2 regions of the Rhodoglobus sp. genome follow, and region 2 is predicted to be linked to the other one. Evidence: predicted binding sites of a transcription regulator. Region 2 holds the regulator's gene; the other holds the start of a gene.

Region 1 (5,777 bases), on a different contig from region 2:
GGTCTGGCTGGGTGGATATCGTTCGGTCGGCACCTCTTTGGCATCGGGGGTGACCTCACGATTGTCTACGCTGCAACGCTCGGACTCATTTTTGCGGTCTTGTTTGTTCTGACCGGGCTGGCAGTTCGGCGCACGGCACGTCGCGGGTTCGAGACGCGGGTTTTAACCCGAGCCTTGCTCATCGCCTCCGGGATATGCGGATTTCTTCTGGGACTTACGATTCCGGATTCAACACCTCAGGGGCTTCAGACCATAATTAGCGGTCCGTACGAGCCGGCACTAGGAATAGCCATTGGCATCGCAAATCCGCTCGGCGTCATTGGCATTGCCACCGCGATAATCGCGCTCACTCTTGCGATAAAGGATTCCCGTGGCCGGATCTCACTAGTTGAGTCGTGGGGCGATGACGAGTCGGCGTCAGAGGTTGCACCGGTTTAGTTCCGCTGGGCTAGCTCACTTGTGAGTGTTCGCCGAGCTGGTGCCAACCGCGATTGAAATAGACGAGCGGTGGAGTGCCTTCTGCCCCAGAATCGACTGCGGACTGTGTCGCACGAAGCAAAATTATGGATGCGGCTCCCGCGTCGAGTTGATCGACCCGCGTTCCTGCGACCCAGGCTGGTGCGCTCGGAAAGTACGGCTCACCGGTCGGCAGTCGTCTCCACAAACTGGTGTCAGAAAATCGATCAACACCGCTAGTTGCGCACAGTTGCGCGATTTCAAGTTGGTCTTTTCCCAAGAAGTGGACCACATAGGAGCTGGCGCTCCGGATGCTCGCGGCGGTGGATGCACGATGGCTGATCGAGAACGCGAGGAGCGGCGGTACCGCGCTCACAGAAACAACCGATGTCGCTGTGAGGGCAACGGGACCGTCGGGGGAGTCGGCGGTGATGACCGCAACACCGCCAGGATAGTGACGAAAGGCGCGAGCAAAATCGTCGCCACTGATCTCAGTTTCGGGCGAGGTGCGCTCATCGGGGCTGTACGCCTCATCGTGCGAGAGAGTCTGATGTTTCGCTGTCGTCTGCATTCGTCCATCCGAAGGTTGTGGGGATGCGAACAAGAATGCGCCGCATCCGCCAGCGAAGCGAGAATGTGTCGCTTTATTTCTCTGTGTTTCGTCCTTTGTTTCACTGCCAGGTGCAGTGAATGGCTGCTCGGCGCACCATGGTGGCATGCCTAAACAAATTCGCTTCAACGCCTTCGACATGAACTGCGTCGCCCATCAGTCGTCAGGAATGTGGCGCCACCCCGATGACCAATCGTGGCGCTACAAAGACCTCGACTATTGGACGGAACTTGCCCAGCTGCTCGAACGTGGCACCTTTGATGGCATCTTCATTGCGGATGTCCTCGGTACCTACGATGTGTACGCGGGTTCCAATGAGGCTGCGATTCGCCACGGCGCGCAAGTTCCGGTGAATGACCCACTGTTGCTCGTTTCGGCCATGGCGCATGTCACGGAACACTTGGGATTCGGCATTACCGCCGGCACGGCCTACGAACATCCGTACCCTTTCGCGCGTCGCATGTCGACGCTTGATCACCTCACCAAGGGGCGCATCGGTTGGAACGTCGTCACCGGTTATCTTCCTTCAGCAGCCCGCAATATGGGCAATGATGATCAGCTCGAGCATGATGATCGCTATGACCACGCCGACGAATACCTCGAAGTTCTCTACAAGCTGTGGGAGGGCTCGTGGGAAGACGATGCCGTTATTCGTGATCGCGAAACCGGTGTGTTCACCGACCCAAGCAAAGTTCACGACATTGAGCACAAGGGCAAACATTTCACGGTCCCGGGGATCCATTTGTCAGAGCCGTCGGTGCAGCGAACCCCGGTGATCTACCAGGCAGGCGCATCACCGAGGGGCATCCAGTTCGCGGCAGGCAACGCCGAAGCGATCTTTGTTGCTGCCTCGACTAAAGCGGGACTCAAGGCAACGGTTGGCCGCATCCGGGATGCTCTTGAAGAGGCTGGCCGTGATCGCTATTCTGCGCGAATCTACACACTGCTCACGATCATCACGGATGACACCACGGAGAAAGCTCACGCGAAGTATGCCGACTATCTCAGCTACGCAAGCGAAGAGGGAGCGCTCGTCTTCATGTCCGGATGGATGGGGATCGACCTTTCGGAATATGACCTCGATGAGCCCATTGGCAACGTCAAAAGCAATGCAATCCAGTCAACAGTCGCCAACTTTCAGCAGGCAAACAATGACGGAAGCGAGTGGAAAGTTCGCGATATTGCCCGACTCGGCGCTATCGGGGGTCTGGGTCCGTTCATCATTGGCTCGGGCACGGAAATCGCGGATGAGCTGCAACAGTGGGTAGAAGAGACCGACGTTGATGGCTTCAATCTTGCGTATGCCATTACGCCAGGTACCTTCGAAGATGTCGTGGAGTACGTCATCCCTGTGTTGCGCGAGCGGGGTCTATATCCTGAGGAATACGTGGAGGGCACGCTGCGCAACAAGCTTCACGGACGAGGAAACCGGCTGCCAGCCGAGCATGCAGGGGCGAGTTATCGCCGACGTCCCTAGCGAAGCTCGAAGATGATCTCTTCGGTGTCCCGTTTCACGCCGGCGGCGAAGTCGACGTTGCGGCCAATCTCGACGAATCCATTGCGCAGCACTACGGCGGCGGAACGAATGTTGTGTGTGGCTGTGCGTGCCTGAAGCGGGCGGTGAGTGTCGAGTTCCAGCATTAGCGCTAGTGCAGCGCTGGCGATTCCTTGACCCCAGAAATCACGACTGATCCAGTAGGTGAGCTCTCGCTGGTCGTCCATCATGAAGGTGGCTATCATTCCGGCGAGAGTTCCGCTGCGGTAGATCGCGCAGGCTACAACGTCGGGGTTCGCGAGAATGCGAGCAAACCAGGAATCGAATTCGGCCCGGTCGTCGGGGTCTGGTGCCGTGAATGCGGCCATCGCGACCGACTCTGGATCCCGCATCCACTCGAAGACTGCATCACCGTCGCTGAGACGCAGGTCACGAAGGGTGACGCCGTCGTTTTTGGCGTCGGCGACTGAGGTCATAGCTTGATCGAATACTTAAACCCGATGTGCGATGCCTCGAAGCCCAGCTTCTTGTAGAAGCGATGCGCGTCGGTGCGCGCCTCATCCGATGTGAGTTGGATGAGCGAAGCGCCGAGTGTTGGCGCTGCGATGTCGATGACCCACCGCATCATCGCGCCGCCGATGCCCGATGAGCGCTGACTTGCCGCAACCCGAACGGCTTCGACTTGGAGGCGGTGTGAACCTCGCCGCGCCATCCCGGGAATCGCGGTCAATTGCATGGTGGCCACGACATCACCACTGGGGGCAACGACAACAAGCAATGCGTTCGCGGGAGTTGTTGCGATCGCGTGGAACGCTTTTTCGTAGGCCGGGCGATCTTCGGGGCGCGCGGTATCTCCCCGCAAGGCGCTGACTGGGTCATCCGCCAGAAGTTGAAGGATGGTGTCGATGTCGCCCAATTCGGAATACCGAAGCGTCATTTCACCATCTCGCGTGTGGAGAGTTGTCGGGACCGTCACTTTGGAAAACACTCTTATGACGTTATCAGCGTGGGCGGGGGCCTTAGTGCCGCATCAGTGGAAGTTGCCATTGATTAGAACATATGTTCGAATAGAAGCATGCGATGGAGTGGTCAACAGGTCAGCAGTGAGGCCCCCAACGCGCTGCCCGGCCTTGCGAAGCTCAACAATCTTGTGCGTACGGTTCGCACGCCAGACTTTCAGGGCGTCACCTTCTACGAGGTAGTAGCCAAGAGCGCCCTCAACAAAGTCCCCACCGCAAGCGATATGCCGTTCGGGTGGACCATCAACCCGATGCGCGGATGCCTTCACCAGTGCACCTACTGCTTCGCGCGACCGACGCACGAATATCTCGACCTCGATTCAGGGAAAGACTTTGACACTCAAATCGTGGTGAAGGTCAATGTTGCTGAGGTGCTGGCCAAAGAACTCAGCAAGCCCAGCTGGGGAAGGCACGCTGTTGCTTTAGGAACCAACACTGACCCTTACCAGCGCGCAGAGGGTCGATACCGGCTGATGCCGGGCATCATCGCTGCATTGGCCGGTTCGGGAACGCCGCTCTCGATTCTCACCAAGGGCACCCTGCTTCGGCGAGATTTACCACTGCTGAAAGAGGCAAGCGAGCACGTACCCGTCGATATCGGGATGTCGATCGCGATCTATGACGACGAGCTGCAACAGTCGGTCGAGCCTGGTACGCCGACTGCGAAGTCACGCCTCGCCACAGTAACTGCGGTGAGAGATGCTGGCCTCGATTGCGCAGTCTTTCTCATGCCGATCCTGCCGTTTCTTACCGATACGCGTGATCACTTGGAGCGTGCAGTTGCCGCGGTGAAGGATGCCGGCGGAACATCAATTGCCTATTCTGCCCTTCATCTCAAGCCCGGGACCAAGGAGTGGTACTTTCAATGGCTAGAAGCGGCGCATCCGGAATTGCTCGAGCGCTATCACTCAATGTATTCACGCGGCACCTACGCTCCCATGGAATATCGTCACTGGCTAGCAGCCAAATTGCGTCCGATTATCCGTCGGCACGGTCTCGAGCGAACCGCACTTGACCCAGCGACAGGAATCGTTGGTTCGCGTGCCACCGTAAGTACGCGCGACGTCAATGGGGAGCGATCGCTAATCGCGGAAGAAATGCCGCCAGCCTTGGCCGCTAGGACGATGCCGCAACCCATGTTGTTTTAGCGGTTCGCGCATACTCGCACCCATTCCTGCTCGCCGCGATCTGGGAGCAGGCTCCACGTTCGCTCGGCGTTCTCAGAAAATTGTGGGGGCTCAGTCCGCCCGTGTTTATCGTGAATATGCTGCCTCGCGCAGCAAAGGGGTCGAAGCTGACGCCCCTAATGGAGACGAATCGAACTTGGGGAGTGAAACGAAGATGCCTGCCAACAAGAATTCACGGGTGAAGGACCCGGAGCTCTATGAGGAACTCCGCAACGACGGTGCGTCAGCGGAGAAAGCAGCGCGCATTGCGAACGCGGCGGCACGGGATGGACGATCCGAAGTTGGGCGACGAGGGGGAGAGTCAGGATCCTACGAAGACTGGACAGTCAAAGAATTGCAGAATCGGGCCCGCGAACTGGACCTGCACGGATACTCTTCGCTCAACAAGGACGACCTGATCGCGAAGCTGCGCGCACACTAGGAGTGCCGAGACGCGGTTCGATACGGCTCCTCGTGCCTGAGCGTGAGTGAGCAAATGTGGTGCACACGCTGCGGCCGGGAGACCGTCTCATTAGGCTGGTGCTGTGACCTCTCAAGCTTCTGCCTACTACGTTCGCCACGACGACACTCATTTTGAGTCCACGATTCACGCACAAGGAGCGTGGAATCCGCACGAGCAGCACATGGCTCCGGTTGCCGGAATTCTGGCGCACGCGCTTGAGTCATTCGAAGCGCGGACAGAACTCCGCATTGCACGCATCAGCTACGAGATCCTCGGGCTCATTCCTGATGGTGCTTTCGAAGTGAAGACAACGCTGCTGAGGCCGGGGCGCACAATCGAACTTGTCCAAGCTGAGCTCGTTGCTGCGGGTCGTGTCGCAGTTCGAGCGACTGCGTGGCGTCTTCACACCTCCGACACCTCAGCAGTAGAAGGAGTTGTCGACGAACGGATGTTGGCTCCCGAGCACGCAACTGGCGCAGTGAATCTCTCGAAGTGGCCAGGAGGCTACATTCAATCGATTGACGCACGGGCTCTTCCGGATCATGGTCCTGGACACGGACGCGTGTGG
Region 2 (5,777 bases):
AGTGAGTGCTTCGAGAATGCGGTGAGCATGTGGTCATAAAACGGGACGCTCGTCTCAATGGATGAGGTACCTGTTCCGTCGAGATTGATCGAGAGTTCGATACTCGACTCGCTGGTCTCGCGCGTGATCGTCGCGGTGCGCTGTGAAGTCATTGCTCAACTCTACCGAGCGCTTGGAGGTCAGCCATCGCATCCAGAAATGCCGTGGTCTCTGCTTCAGTGCCTGCAGTGACCCGCAAGTGGTGAGGTATACCGACATCGCGAATCAAAATGTCTTGAATGAGCAACTTGTTAAACAGTGCTTGCGGATCCGCAACATTCCCGAAGAGCACGAAATTTGCTTCGGTCAGTACGGGGGTGAACCCCAACTCCGCAAGCCCGGCGCTCATCCGGTCGCGCTGAGTTTTAATCTCCCCAACCATCGCGAGCATCTCAGGGGCGTGAGCAAGCGCGGCAACTGCGGCCGCCTGCGTCAAAGCGGAGAGATGGTACGGCAATCGTACGAGTCTGAGGGCATCGGCGATAGCCGGATCGGCGGCCAAGTACCCCACTCGAGCTCCGGCGAACGCGAACGCTTTGCTCATGGTGCGGGAAACAATGAGGCGCGGCCGTCCCTCAAGCAGTGACAGCGCCGTCTCGCGGTCGGAGAACTCTGCATAGGCTTCATCGACGAGCACGATACCGTCGGTCGCGTCGTAGGCGGCGACGACCGTCTCGTTGCTGACGGGAGTGCCGGTGGGATTATTCGGCGAACAGAGAAACACGATGTCCGGCGAAAGGTCAGCTATCGCCGCCACCACTGTTTCGGGAGTGAGGTCGTAGCCGGCATCACGAGAAGCCGTAACCCACTCGGTGCCGGTGCCTGAGGCGATGATGGGGTGCATAGAGTACGTGGGCGGGAATCCGAGAACGCTGCGGCCTGGACCGCCGAAGGCCTGAAGCGTTTGCTGAAGTACCTCATTGGAACCATTTGCTGCCCAGATGTTCGCAGCGGCGAGGCCGTGCCCCAGGTATTCGGCGAGACTCTCCCGCAGTTCAGTGAACTCTCGATCGGGATAGCGATTTGCGGTCATCACTGCTCTTGCCAGCGCCATCACAATATCGGTGGCCACCGCCTCGGGGATGGGGTGGGTGTTCTCGTTGACGTTGAGTTGGATGCTCACCGGATCGGTAGGTGCACCGTAGGGCTTGAGCCCTCGAAGGTCGTCACGGATAGGGAGATCTGAAAGCGAAGTCACTCCACAATGCTAGATGCAGACGGCTGACAAGCGTCACGCTGCCTCAATCAATCAGCCTCTACGTTCTCGCATGCACCACGAGCGAACCGCGCGAAGAGCTAGCGCGCGCTTCTATTCAGAAAAGCTGGCAGGGATCGCGAGCTGTTGACCCGCAAAGACATCTGCTGAGGGAAGCTGGTTGAGCTCAATCAACTGAGCAACAACATCGCGCGGATCGTGCCCAGGAGCATGGGTCTCTGCGATGTTCCACAGCGACTGGCCTGCGGAAACGTCGACGTAAACGAACGCGTTCTCGTTTGACTCCAACGTAGCGGCAGCGTCACCACCGTTGAGGGAGAAAACGAGAGCCGCAACAACCAACGGCGTGGCCGCGAGCGTCATCAAGACGACGCGACCACGCGTTGTGAGGCGAAGACGCGGTGCGGACTGCCGAGCACGGGATTCCGCGTTGGGTGCAATCACTGCAGTGGACATCAAATTCTCCTCTAGGGGTTCCCGCACCCGACTCTCGGCCGGGAGAGTCGGGTGCGAAGCTGTGTTCCGAACATACATTCGAATTGTTCTAATTTCAAGTACATATTCGAACAAGCCACCGACATTGCCTCGCGACACTCGAACAAATGTTTGTTTTTGGCTTGTTCTGCGGATACAGTTTCGAATGAGCCACTGACATTGGAATCGTTAGAGGCAGAAATAGAGGACTCGTGACCGACTCAATAGCCGCAAATGGCGACGCCGCAGAGCGTGGCACCCGCCGGCGAACCAGCTTGAGCGCGAAACAACTCGCGATCCTCGAGATGATTCAGCGAGCAGTCGCTACTCAGGGCTACCCGCCGAGCATGCGCGAGATCGGAGACGCTGTCGGCCTCTCCTCGCTATCGAGCGTTACCCACCAGCTCAACCAGCTCGAGCTCAGCGGCTACGTGCGCCGCGACCCCAACCGCCCCCGCGCCATCGAAGTTCTTATCGACGTGCCAAGCGCCGTCGACGAATCCAGCACGATCAGCCCATCGATGGGTGATGCCGCGATGGTTCCGCTCGTCGGCCGCATTGCCGCCGGTATCCCCATCACTGCAGAGCAGCACATTGAAGAAGTGTTCCCTCTCCCCCGCCAACTTGTTGGCAAAGGTGACCTGTTTATGCTGAAGGTCGTCGGAGATTCAATGATCGACGCTGCCATTTGCGACGGCGACTGGGTTGTTGTGCGCCAACAGCAGACAGCCGAAAATGGCGACATCGTTGCCGCAATGCTCGATGACGAAGCAACCGTCAAGGTATTTCGTCAACGCGACGGTCACACATGGCTACTGCCACGCAACTCCAACTTTGAGCCCATTCTCGGTGACTACGCCACAGTGCTCGGCAAAGTCGTTACGGTACTGCGCTCGCTCTAAGCAGGTTTAATCGCGAGCTCGCGCCCAACGCGCAAGCTCGCGACCAGACGCTACGAAGCTTTACTCACGAACTCTTCGAGCTCGGCTAGTCGAGCCGGGTGCACAAGCGCCCGCACCTGGGTTCCATCTTCGCGATAGTCCGTCGCCAACACGCGCCCCTGCACGTGGAGGCGCGAGATGACTTCTCCACGGTCATAGGGCACGAGCAGAGTCACCTCGACCTCCGGAGCTGGCAAAAGTTCCGCAATACGCGCGTTCAATTCGTCGATGCCCTCACCCGAGCGGGCAGAAACAAAGATTCCCGTCGGCTCAAGTCCACGAATCAACAAACGCTGGTCGTCATCCGCAAGGTCGCTCTTGTTGAAGACAACGATTTCAGGGATGTCGCGGGCACCCAGCTCACCGATGACGTCGCGCACCGTGCTCAGCTGAGCACCGGGATCTGGGTGGGAGGCGTCAACAACGTGCACGATGACGTCAGACTGCCCGATCTCCTCGAGGGTCGACCGGAACGCTTCCACAAGCTGATGCGGCAAATTGCGCACGAAACCAACAGTGTCGCTAAGCGTAAATAGCCGGCCATCTGCTGTCTCCGAACGTCTCACAGTGGCATCGAGCGTTGCGAAGAGCGCATTCTCTACGAGCACGCCGGCGCGAGTCAGACGGTTGAGCAAACTCGACTTGCCTGCGTTGGTATAGCCGGCAATAGCGACACTTGGCACCTCAAACCGGTCACGGTTGGCGCGTTTCGCCTCCCGAGCGGGCGCGAATCCCTTGATCTGCTTGCGTAGGCGAGCCATGCGAGTGTGGATGCGACGGCGATCGAGTTCAATCTTGGTTTCACCAGGACCACGGCTACCCATACCGGCGCCGGCGCCACCCACTTGGCCACCGGCCTGGCGAGACATCGATTCACCCCAACCACGAAGTCGTGGAAGCAAGTATTCCATTTGGGCTAGCTCCACTTGAGCCTTGCCTTCACGGCTTGTCGCGTGCTGGCTGAAAATGTCGAGGATCACCGCTGTGCGGTCGATCACCTTCACGCCGACGACATCTTCGAGTGCACGACGCTGGCTGGGAGCAAGTTCTGTGTCGGCAATGACAGTGTCCGCGCCGGTAGCGGCTACAACGTCGCGCAGCTCGATTGCTTTGCCCTTACCGAAGTACGTGCTTGGGTCAGGGTGCGAACGGCTCTGCAAGAGGCCATCAAGCACCACTGCGCCTGCGGTCTCTGCCAGAGCGGACAACTCCCGAAGTGAGTTCTCCGCTTCCCGAAGCGCTCCCTGACCGTAGATTCCGATCAGCACAACGTTTTCGATCCTCAGCTGGCGGTACTCGACCTCGGTGACGTCATCAAGCTCTGTTGAGAGCCCTCGAACACGCTTCAGTGCGTGCCGGTCGTCTCGATCAAACTGGTCGCCGTCTCGGTCGGCTTCATAATGAGCATCCGATTGGAGCGCTTGCGCCCCAGATGCCCCAGCACCGAAGCGCGTTACGGCAGCATGAGTGGAGCCTTCGCTGGCGAGAACGCGCTCGACGGAACGCTCGGCGTCGTCGCCGTTGTTGGCCTCGATACTGGTTTCTGTCGTGTTTCGCGTCATTGGGTTAACCCTACTTCTCTAGTTTTCGGTAAGTTCTGTTCATGGCTAACGAGCATTACTTCTCGTCTTCACCCGAGAGTGATCTCAAATTGCGGACGATTCACGCGACCATTGCTGGCGTCGAGCGAGAACTTGTCACGTCAAATGGGATCTTCAGCCCCGCGCACATTGACGCGGGAACTCAAGTTCTCTTGTCGAACGTGCCAGCGCCTCCTCCGGGAGGTAACTTGCTTGATCTCGGGTGCGGTTGGGGTCCGATGGCGCTCACCCTTGCCCTCGAATCACCTCATGCAACGGTGTGGGCGGTGGACGTCAACGAGCGCGCACTGGATCTGGTGCGCGCAAACGCCAAGAAATTGTCCATACCCAATATTAACGCGGTTCTGCCCGAAGATGTTCCCGAAGACATAACGTTTATGACTATTTGGTCGAATCCGCCCATTCGCGTAGGCAAGGGCGAGCTTCACAACATTCTTGAAACGTGGCTGCCGAGGCTCGAAATGGATGCGGATGCCTGGCTCGTTGTTCAACGCAACCTCGGCTCGGATTCCCTACATCGCTGGATGGAGTCCGCATTCCCTGACAACTTCACATTCAGTCGCGCCGCCATCAGCAAGGGGTATCGCGTATTACGGGCGCACAAACGCGCAACCGACGCGAACTAACAAAATCTCGGCAGTTAGCCGCTCTGCAGCGCGGAAACTAAGCCAGTTCGAGACTGCCGGTGTAAACGAGTTCCGCCGGACCGCTGAGCGAGACGTGTTCGCCGTCTTCGGTCGGGAACATCCGCACAACCACGGTGCCGCCCGGCACCGTAACGCGCCACTGATGCGGTGCGTTCGGGCCCGCGTAGTGACGAATGGCAAGCGCTGCTGCTACGGCCCCAGTGCCACACGACAAGGTCTCCCCGCTGCCGCGTTCATGCACGCGCATCCGAATCGAACCAACTCCGTCTTTGACGAGTGGATCCGCCGGCACCACGAACTCGACATTCGCGCCGTGCTCGGGCACAGGATCGATTACAGGGATGTAGCCGAGGTCAACACCGTCGAGTTCTGATTCTTCGGCGAGAGCAACGACCACGTGGGGGTTTCCTACGTTGATACCGAGTCCCGGGCGGGCGATCTCAAGCTCTTTCGCTCTCACGAGCGGTTCTCCACCGTCGAGTGCCCAACGCCCCATGTCGACTTGGTAGCCAGCCATGTTGCGCTGAACATCGCGAACACCACCGCGAGTACCAATTGGCAAAGTATCGCCGGGTTCGAAATCCACAAAGCCTTCGTTGGCGAGAAACTCGGCGTAGACACGGATGCCGTTGCCACACATCTCCGAGATGCTGCCGTCCGCATTGCGGTAGTCCATGAACCACTCGGCGTCGGCGTCTTCGGCAAGCGCCGCAGCGCCCGCATCGAGACTGCGAGACCGTACGGCGCGGATGATCCCATCTGCACCAACACCAAAGTGACGATCACAGATCGCTGCAACCTGCTGCGGGGTGAGGTCGAGCTCACCGTCTGGATCAGCGAAGAGCACGAAATCGTTGCC

What was found. The regulator LexA, encoded in region 2, represses DNA repair genes until DNA is damaged. The targets are predictions, from matches to a motif close to TCGAACANNTGTTCGA.
Region 1: the regulator LexA is predicted to act here: its motif matches at 3,613-3,628, upstream of ACOH1Z_RS00445 (Rv2578c family radical SAM protein).

Annotation. Positions count from the first base shown of each region.
Region 1 is NZ_JBMDVL010000001.1:84,870-90,646, forward strand. Features, by position in the region: gene ACOH1Z_RS00420 (hypothetical protein) at 1-438, shown strand, start outside; gene ACOH1Z_RS00425 (flavin reductase family protein) at 449-1,027, opposite strand; gene ACOH1Z_RS00430 (LLM class flavin-dependent oxidoreductase) at 1,173-2,543, shown strand; gene ACOH1Z_RS00435 (GNAT family N-acetyltransferase) at 2,540-3,037, opposite strand; gene ACOH1Z_RS00440 (GNAT family N-acetyltransferase) at 3,034-3,498, opposite strand; gene ACOH1Z_RS00445 (Rv2578c family radical SAM protein) at 3,637-4,728, shown strand; gene ACOH1Z_RS00450 (Rho termination factor N-terminal domain-containing protein) at 4,922-5,188, shown strand; gene ACOH1Z_RS00455 (thioesterase family protein) at 5,292-5,777, shown strand, end outside.
Region 2 is NZ_JBMDVL010000004.1:210,753-216,529, reverse strand. Features, by position in the region: gene hisB (imidazoleglycerol-phosphate dehydratase HisB) at 1-152, opposite strand, end outside; gene ACOH1Z_RS13305 (histidinol-phosphate transaminase) at 149-1,237, opposite strand; gene ACOH1Z_RS13300 (LysM peptidoglycan-binding domain-containing protein) at 1,349-1,711, opposite strand; gene lexA (transcriptional repressor LexA) at 1,942-2,631, shown strand; gene hflX (GTPase HflX) at 2,682-4,232, opposite strand; gene ACOH1Z_RS13285 (class I SAM-dependent methyltransferase) at 4,274-4,897, shown strand; gene dapF (diaminopimelate epimerase) at 4,935-5,777, opposite strand, start outside.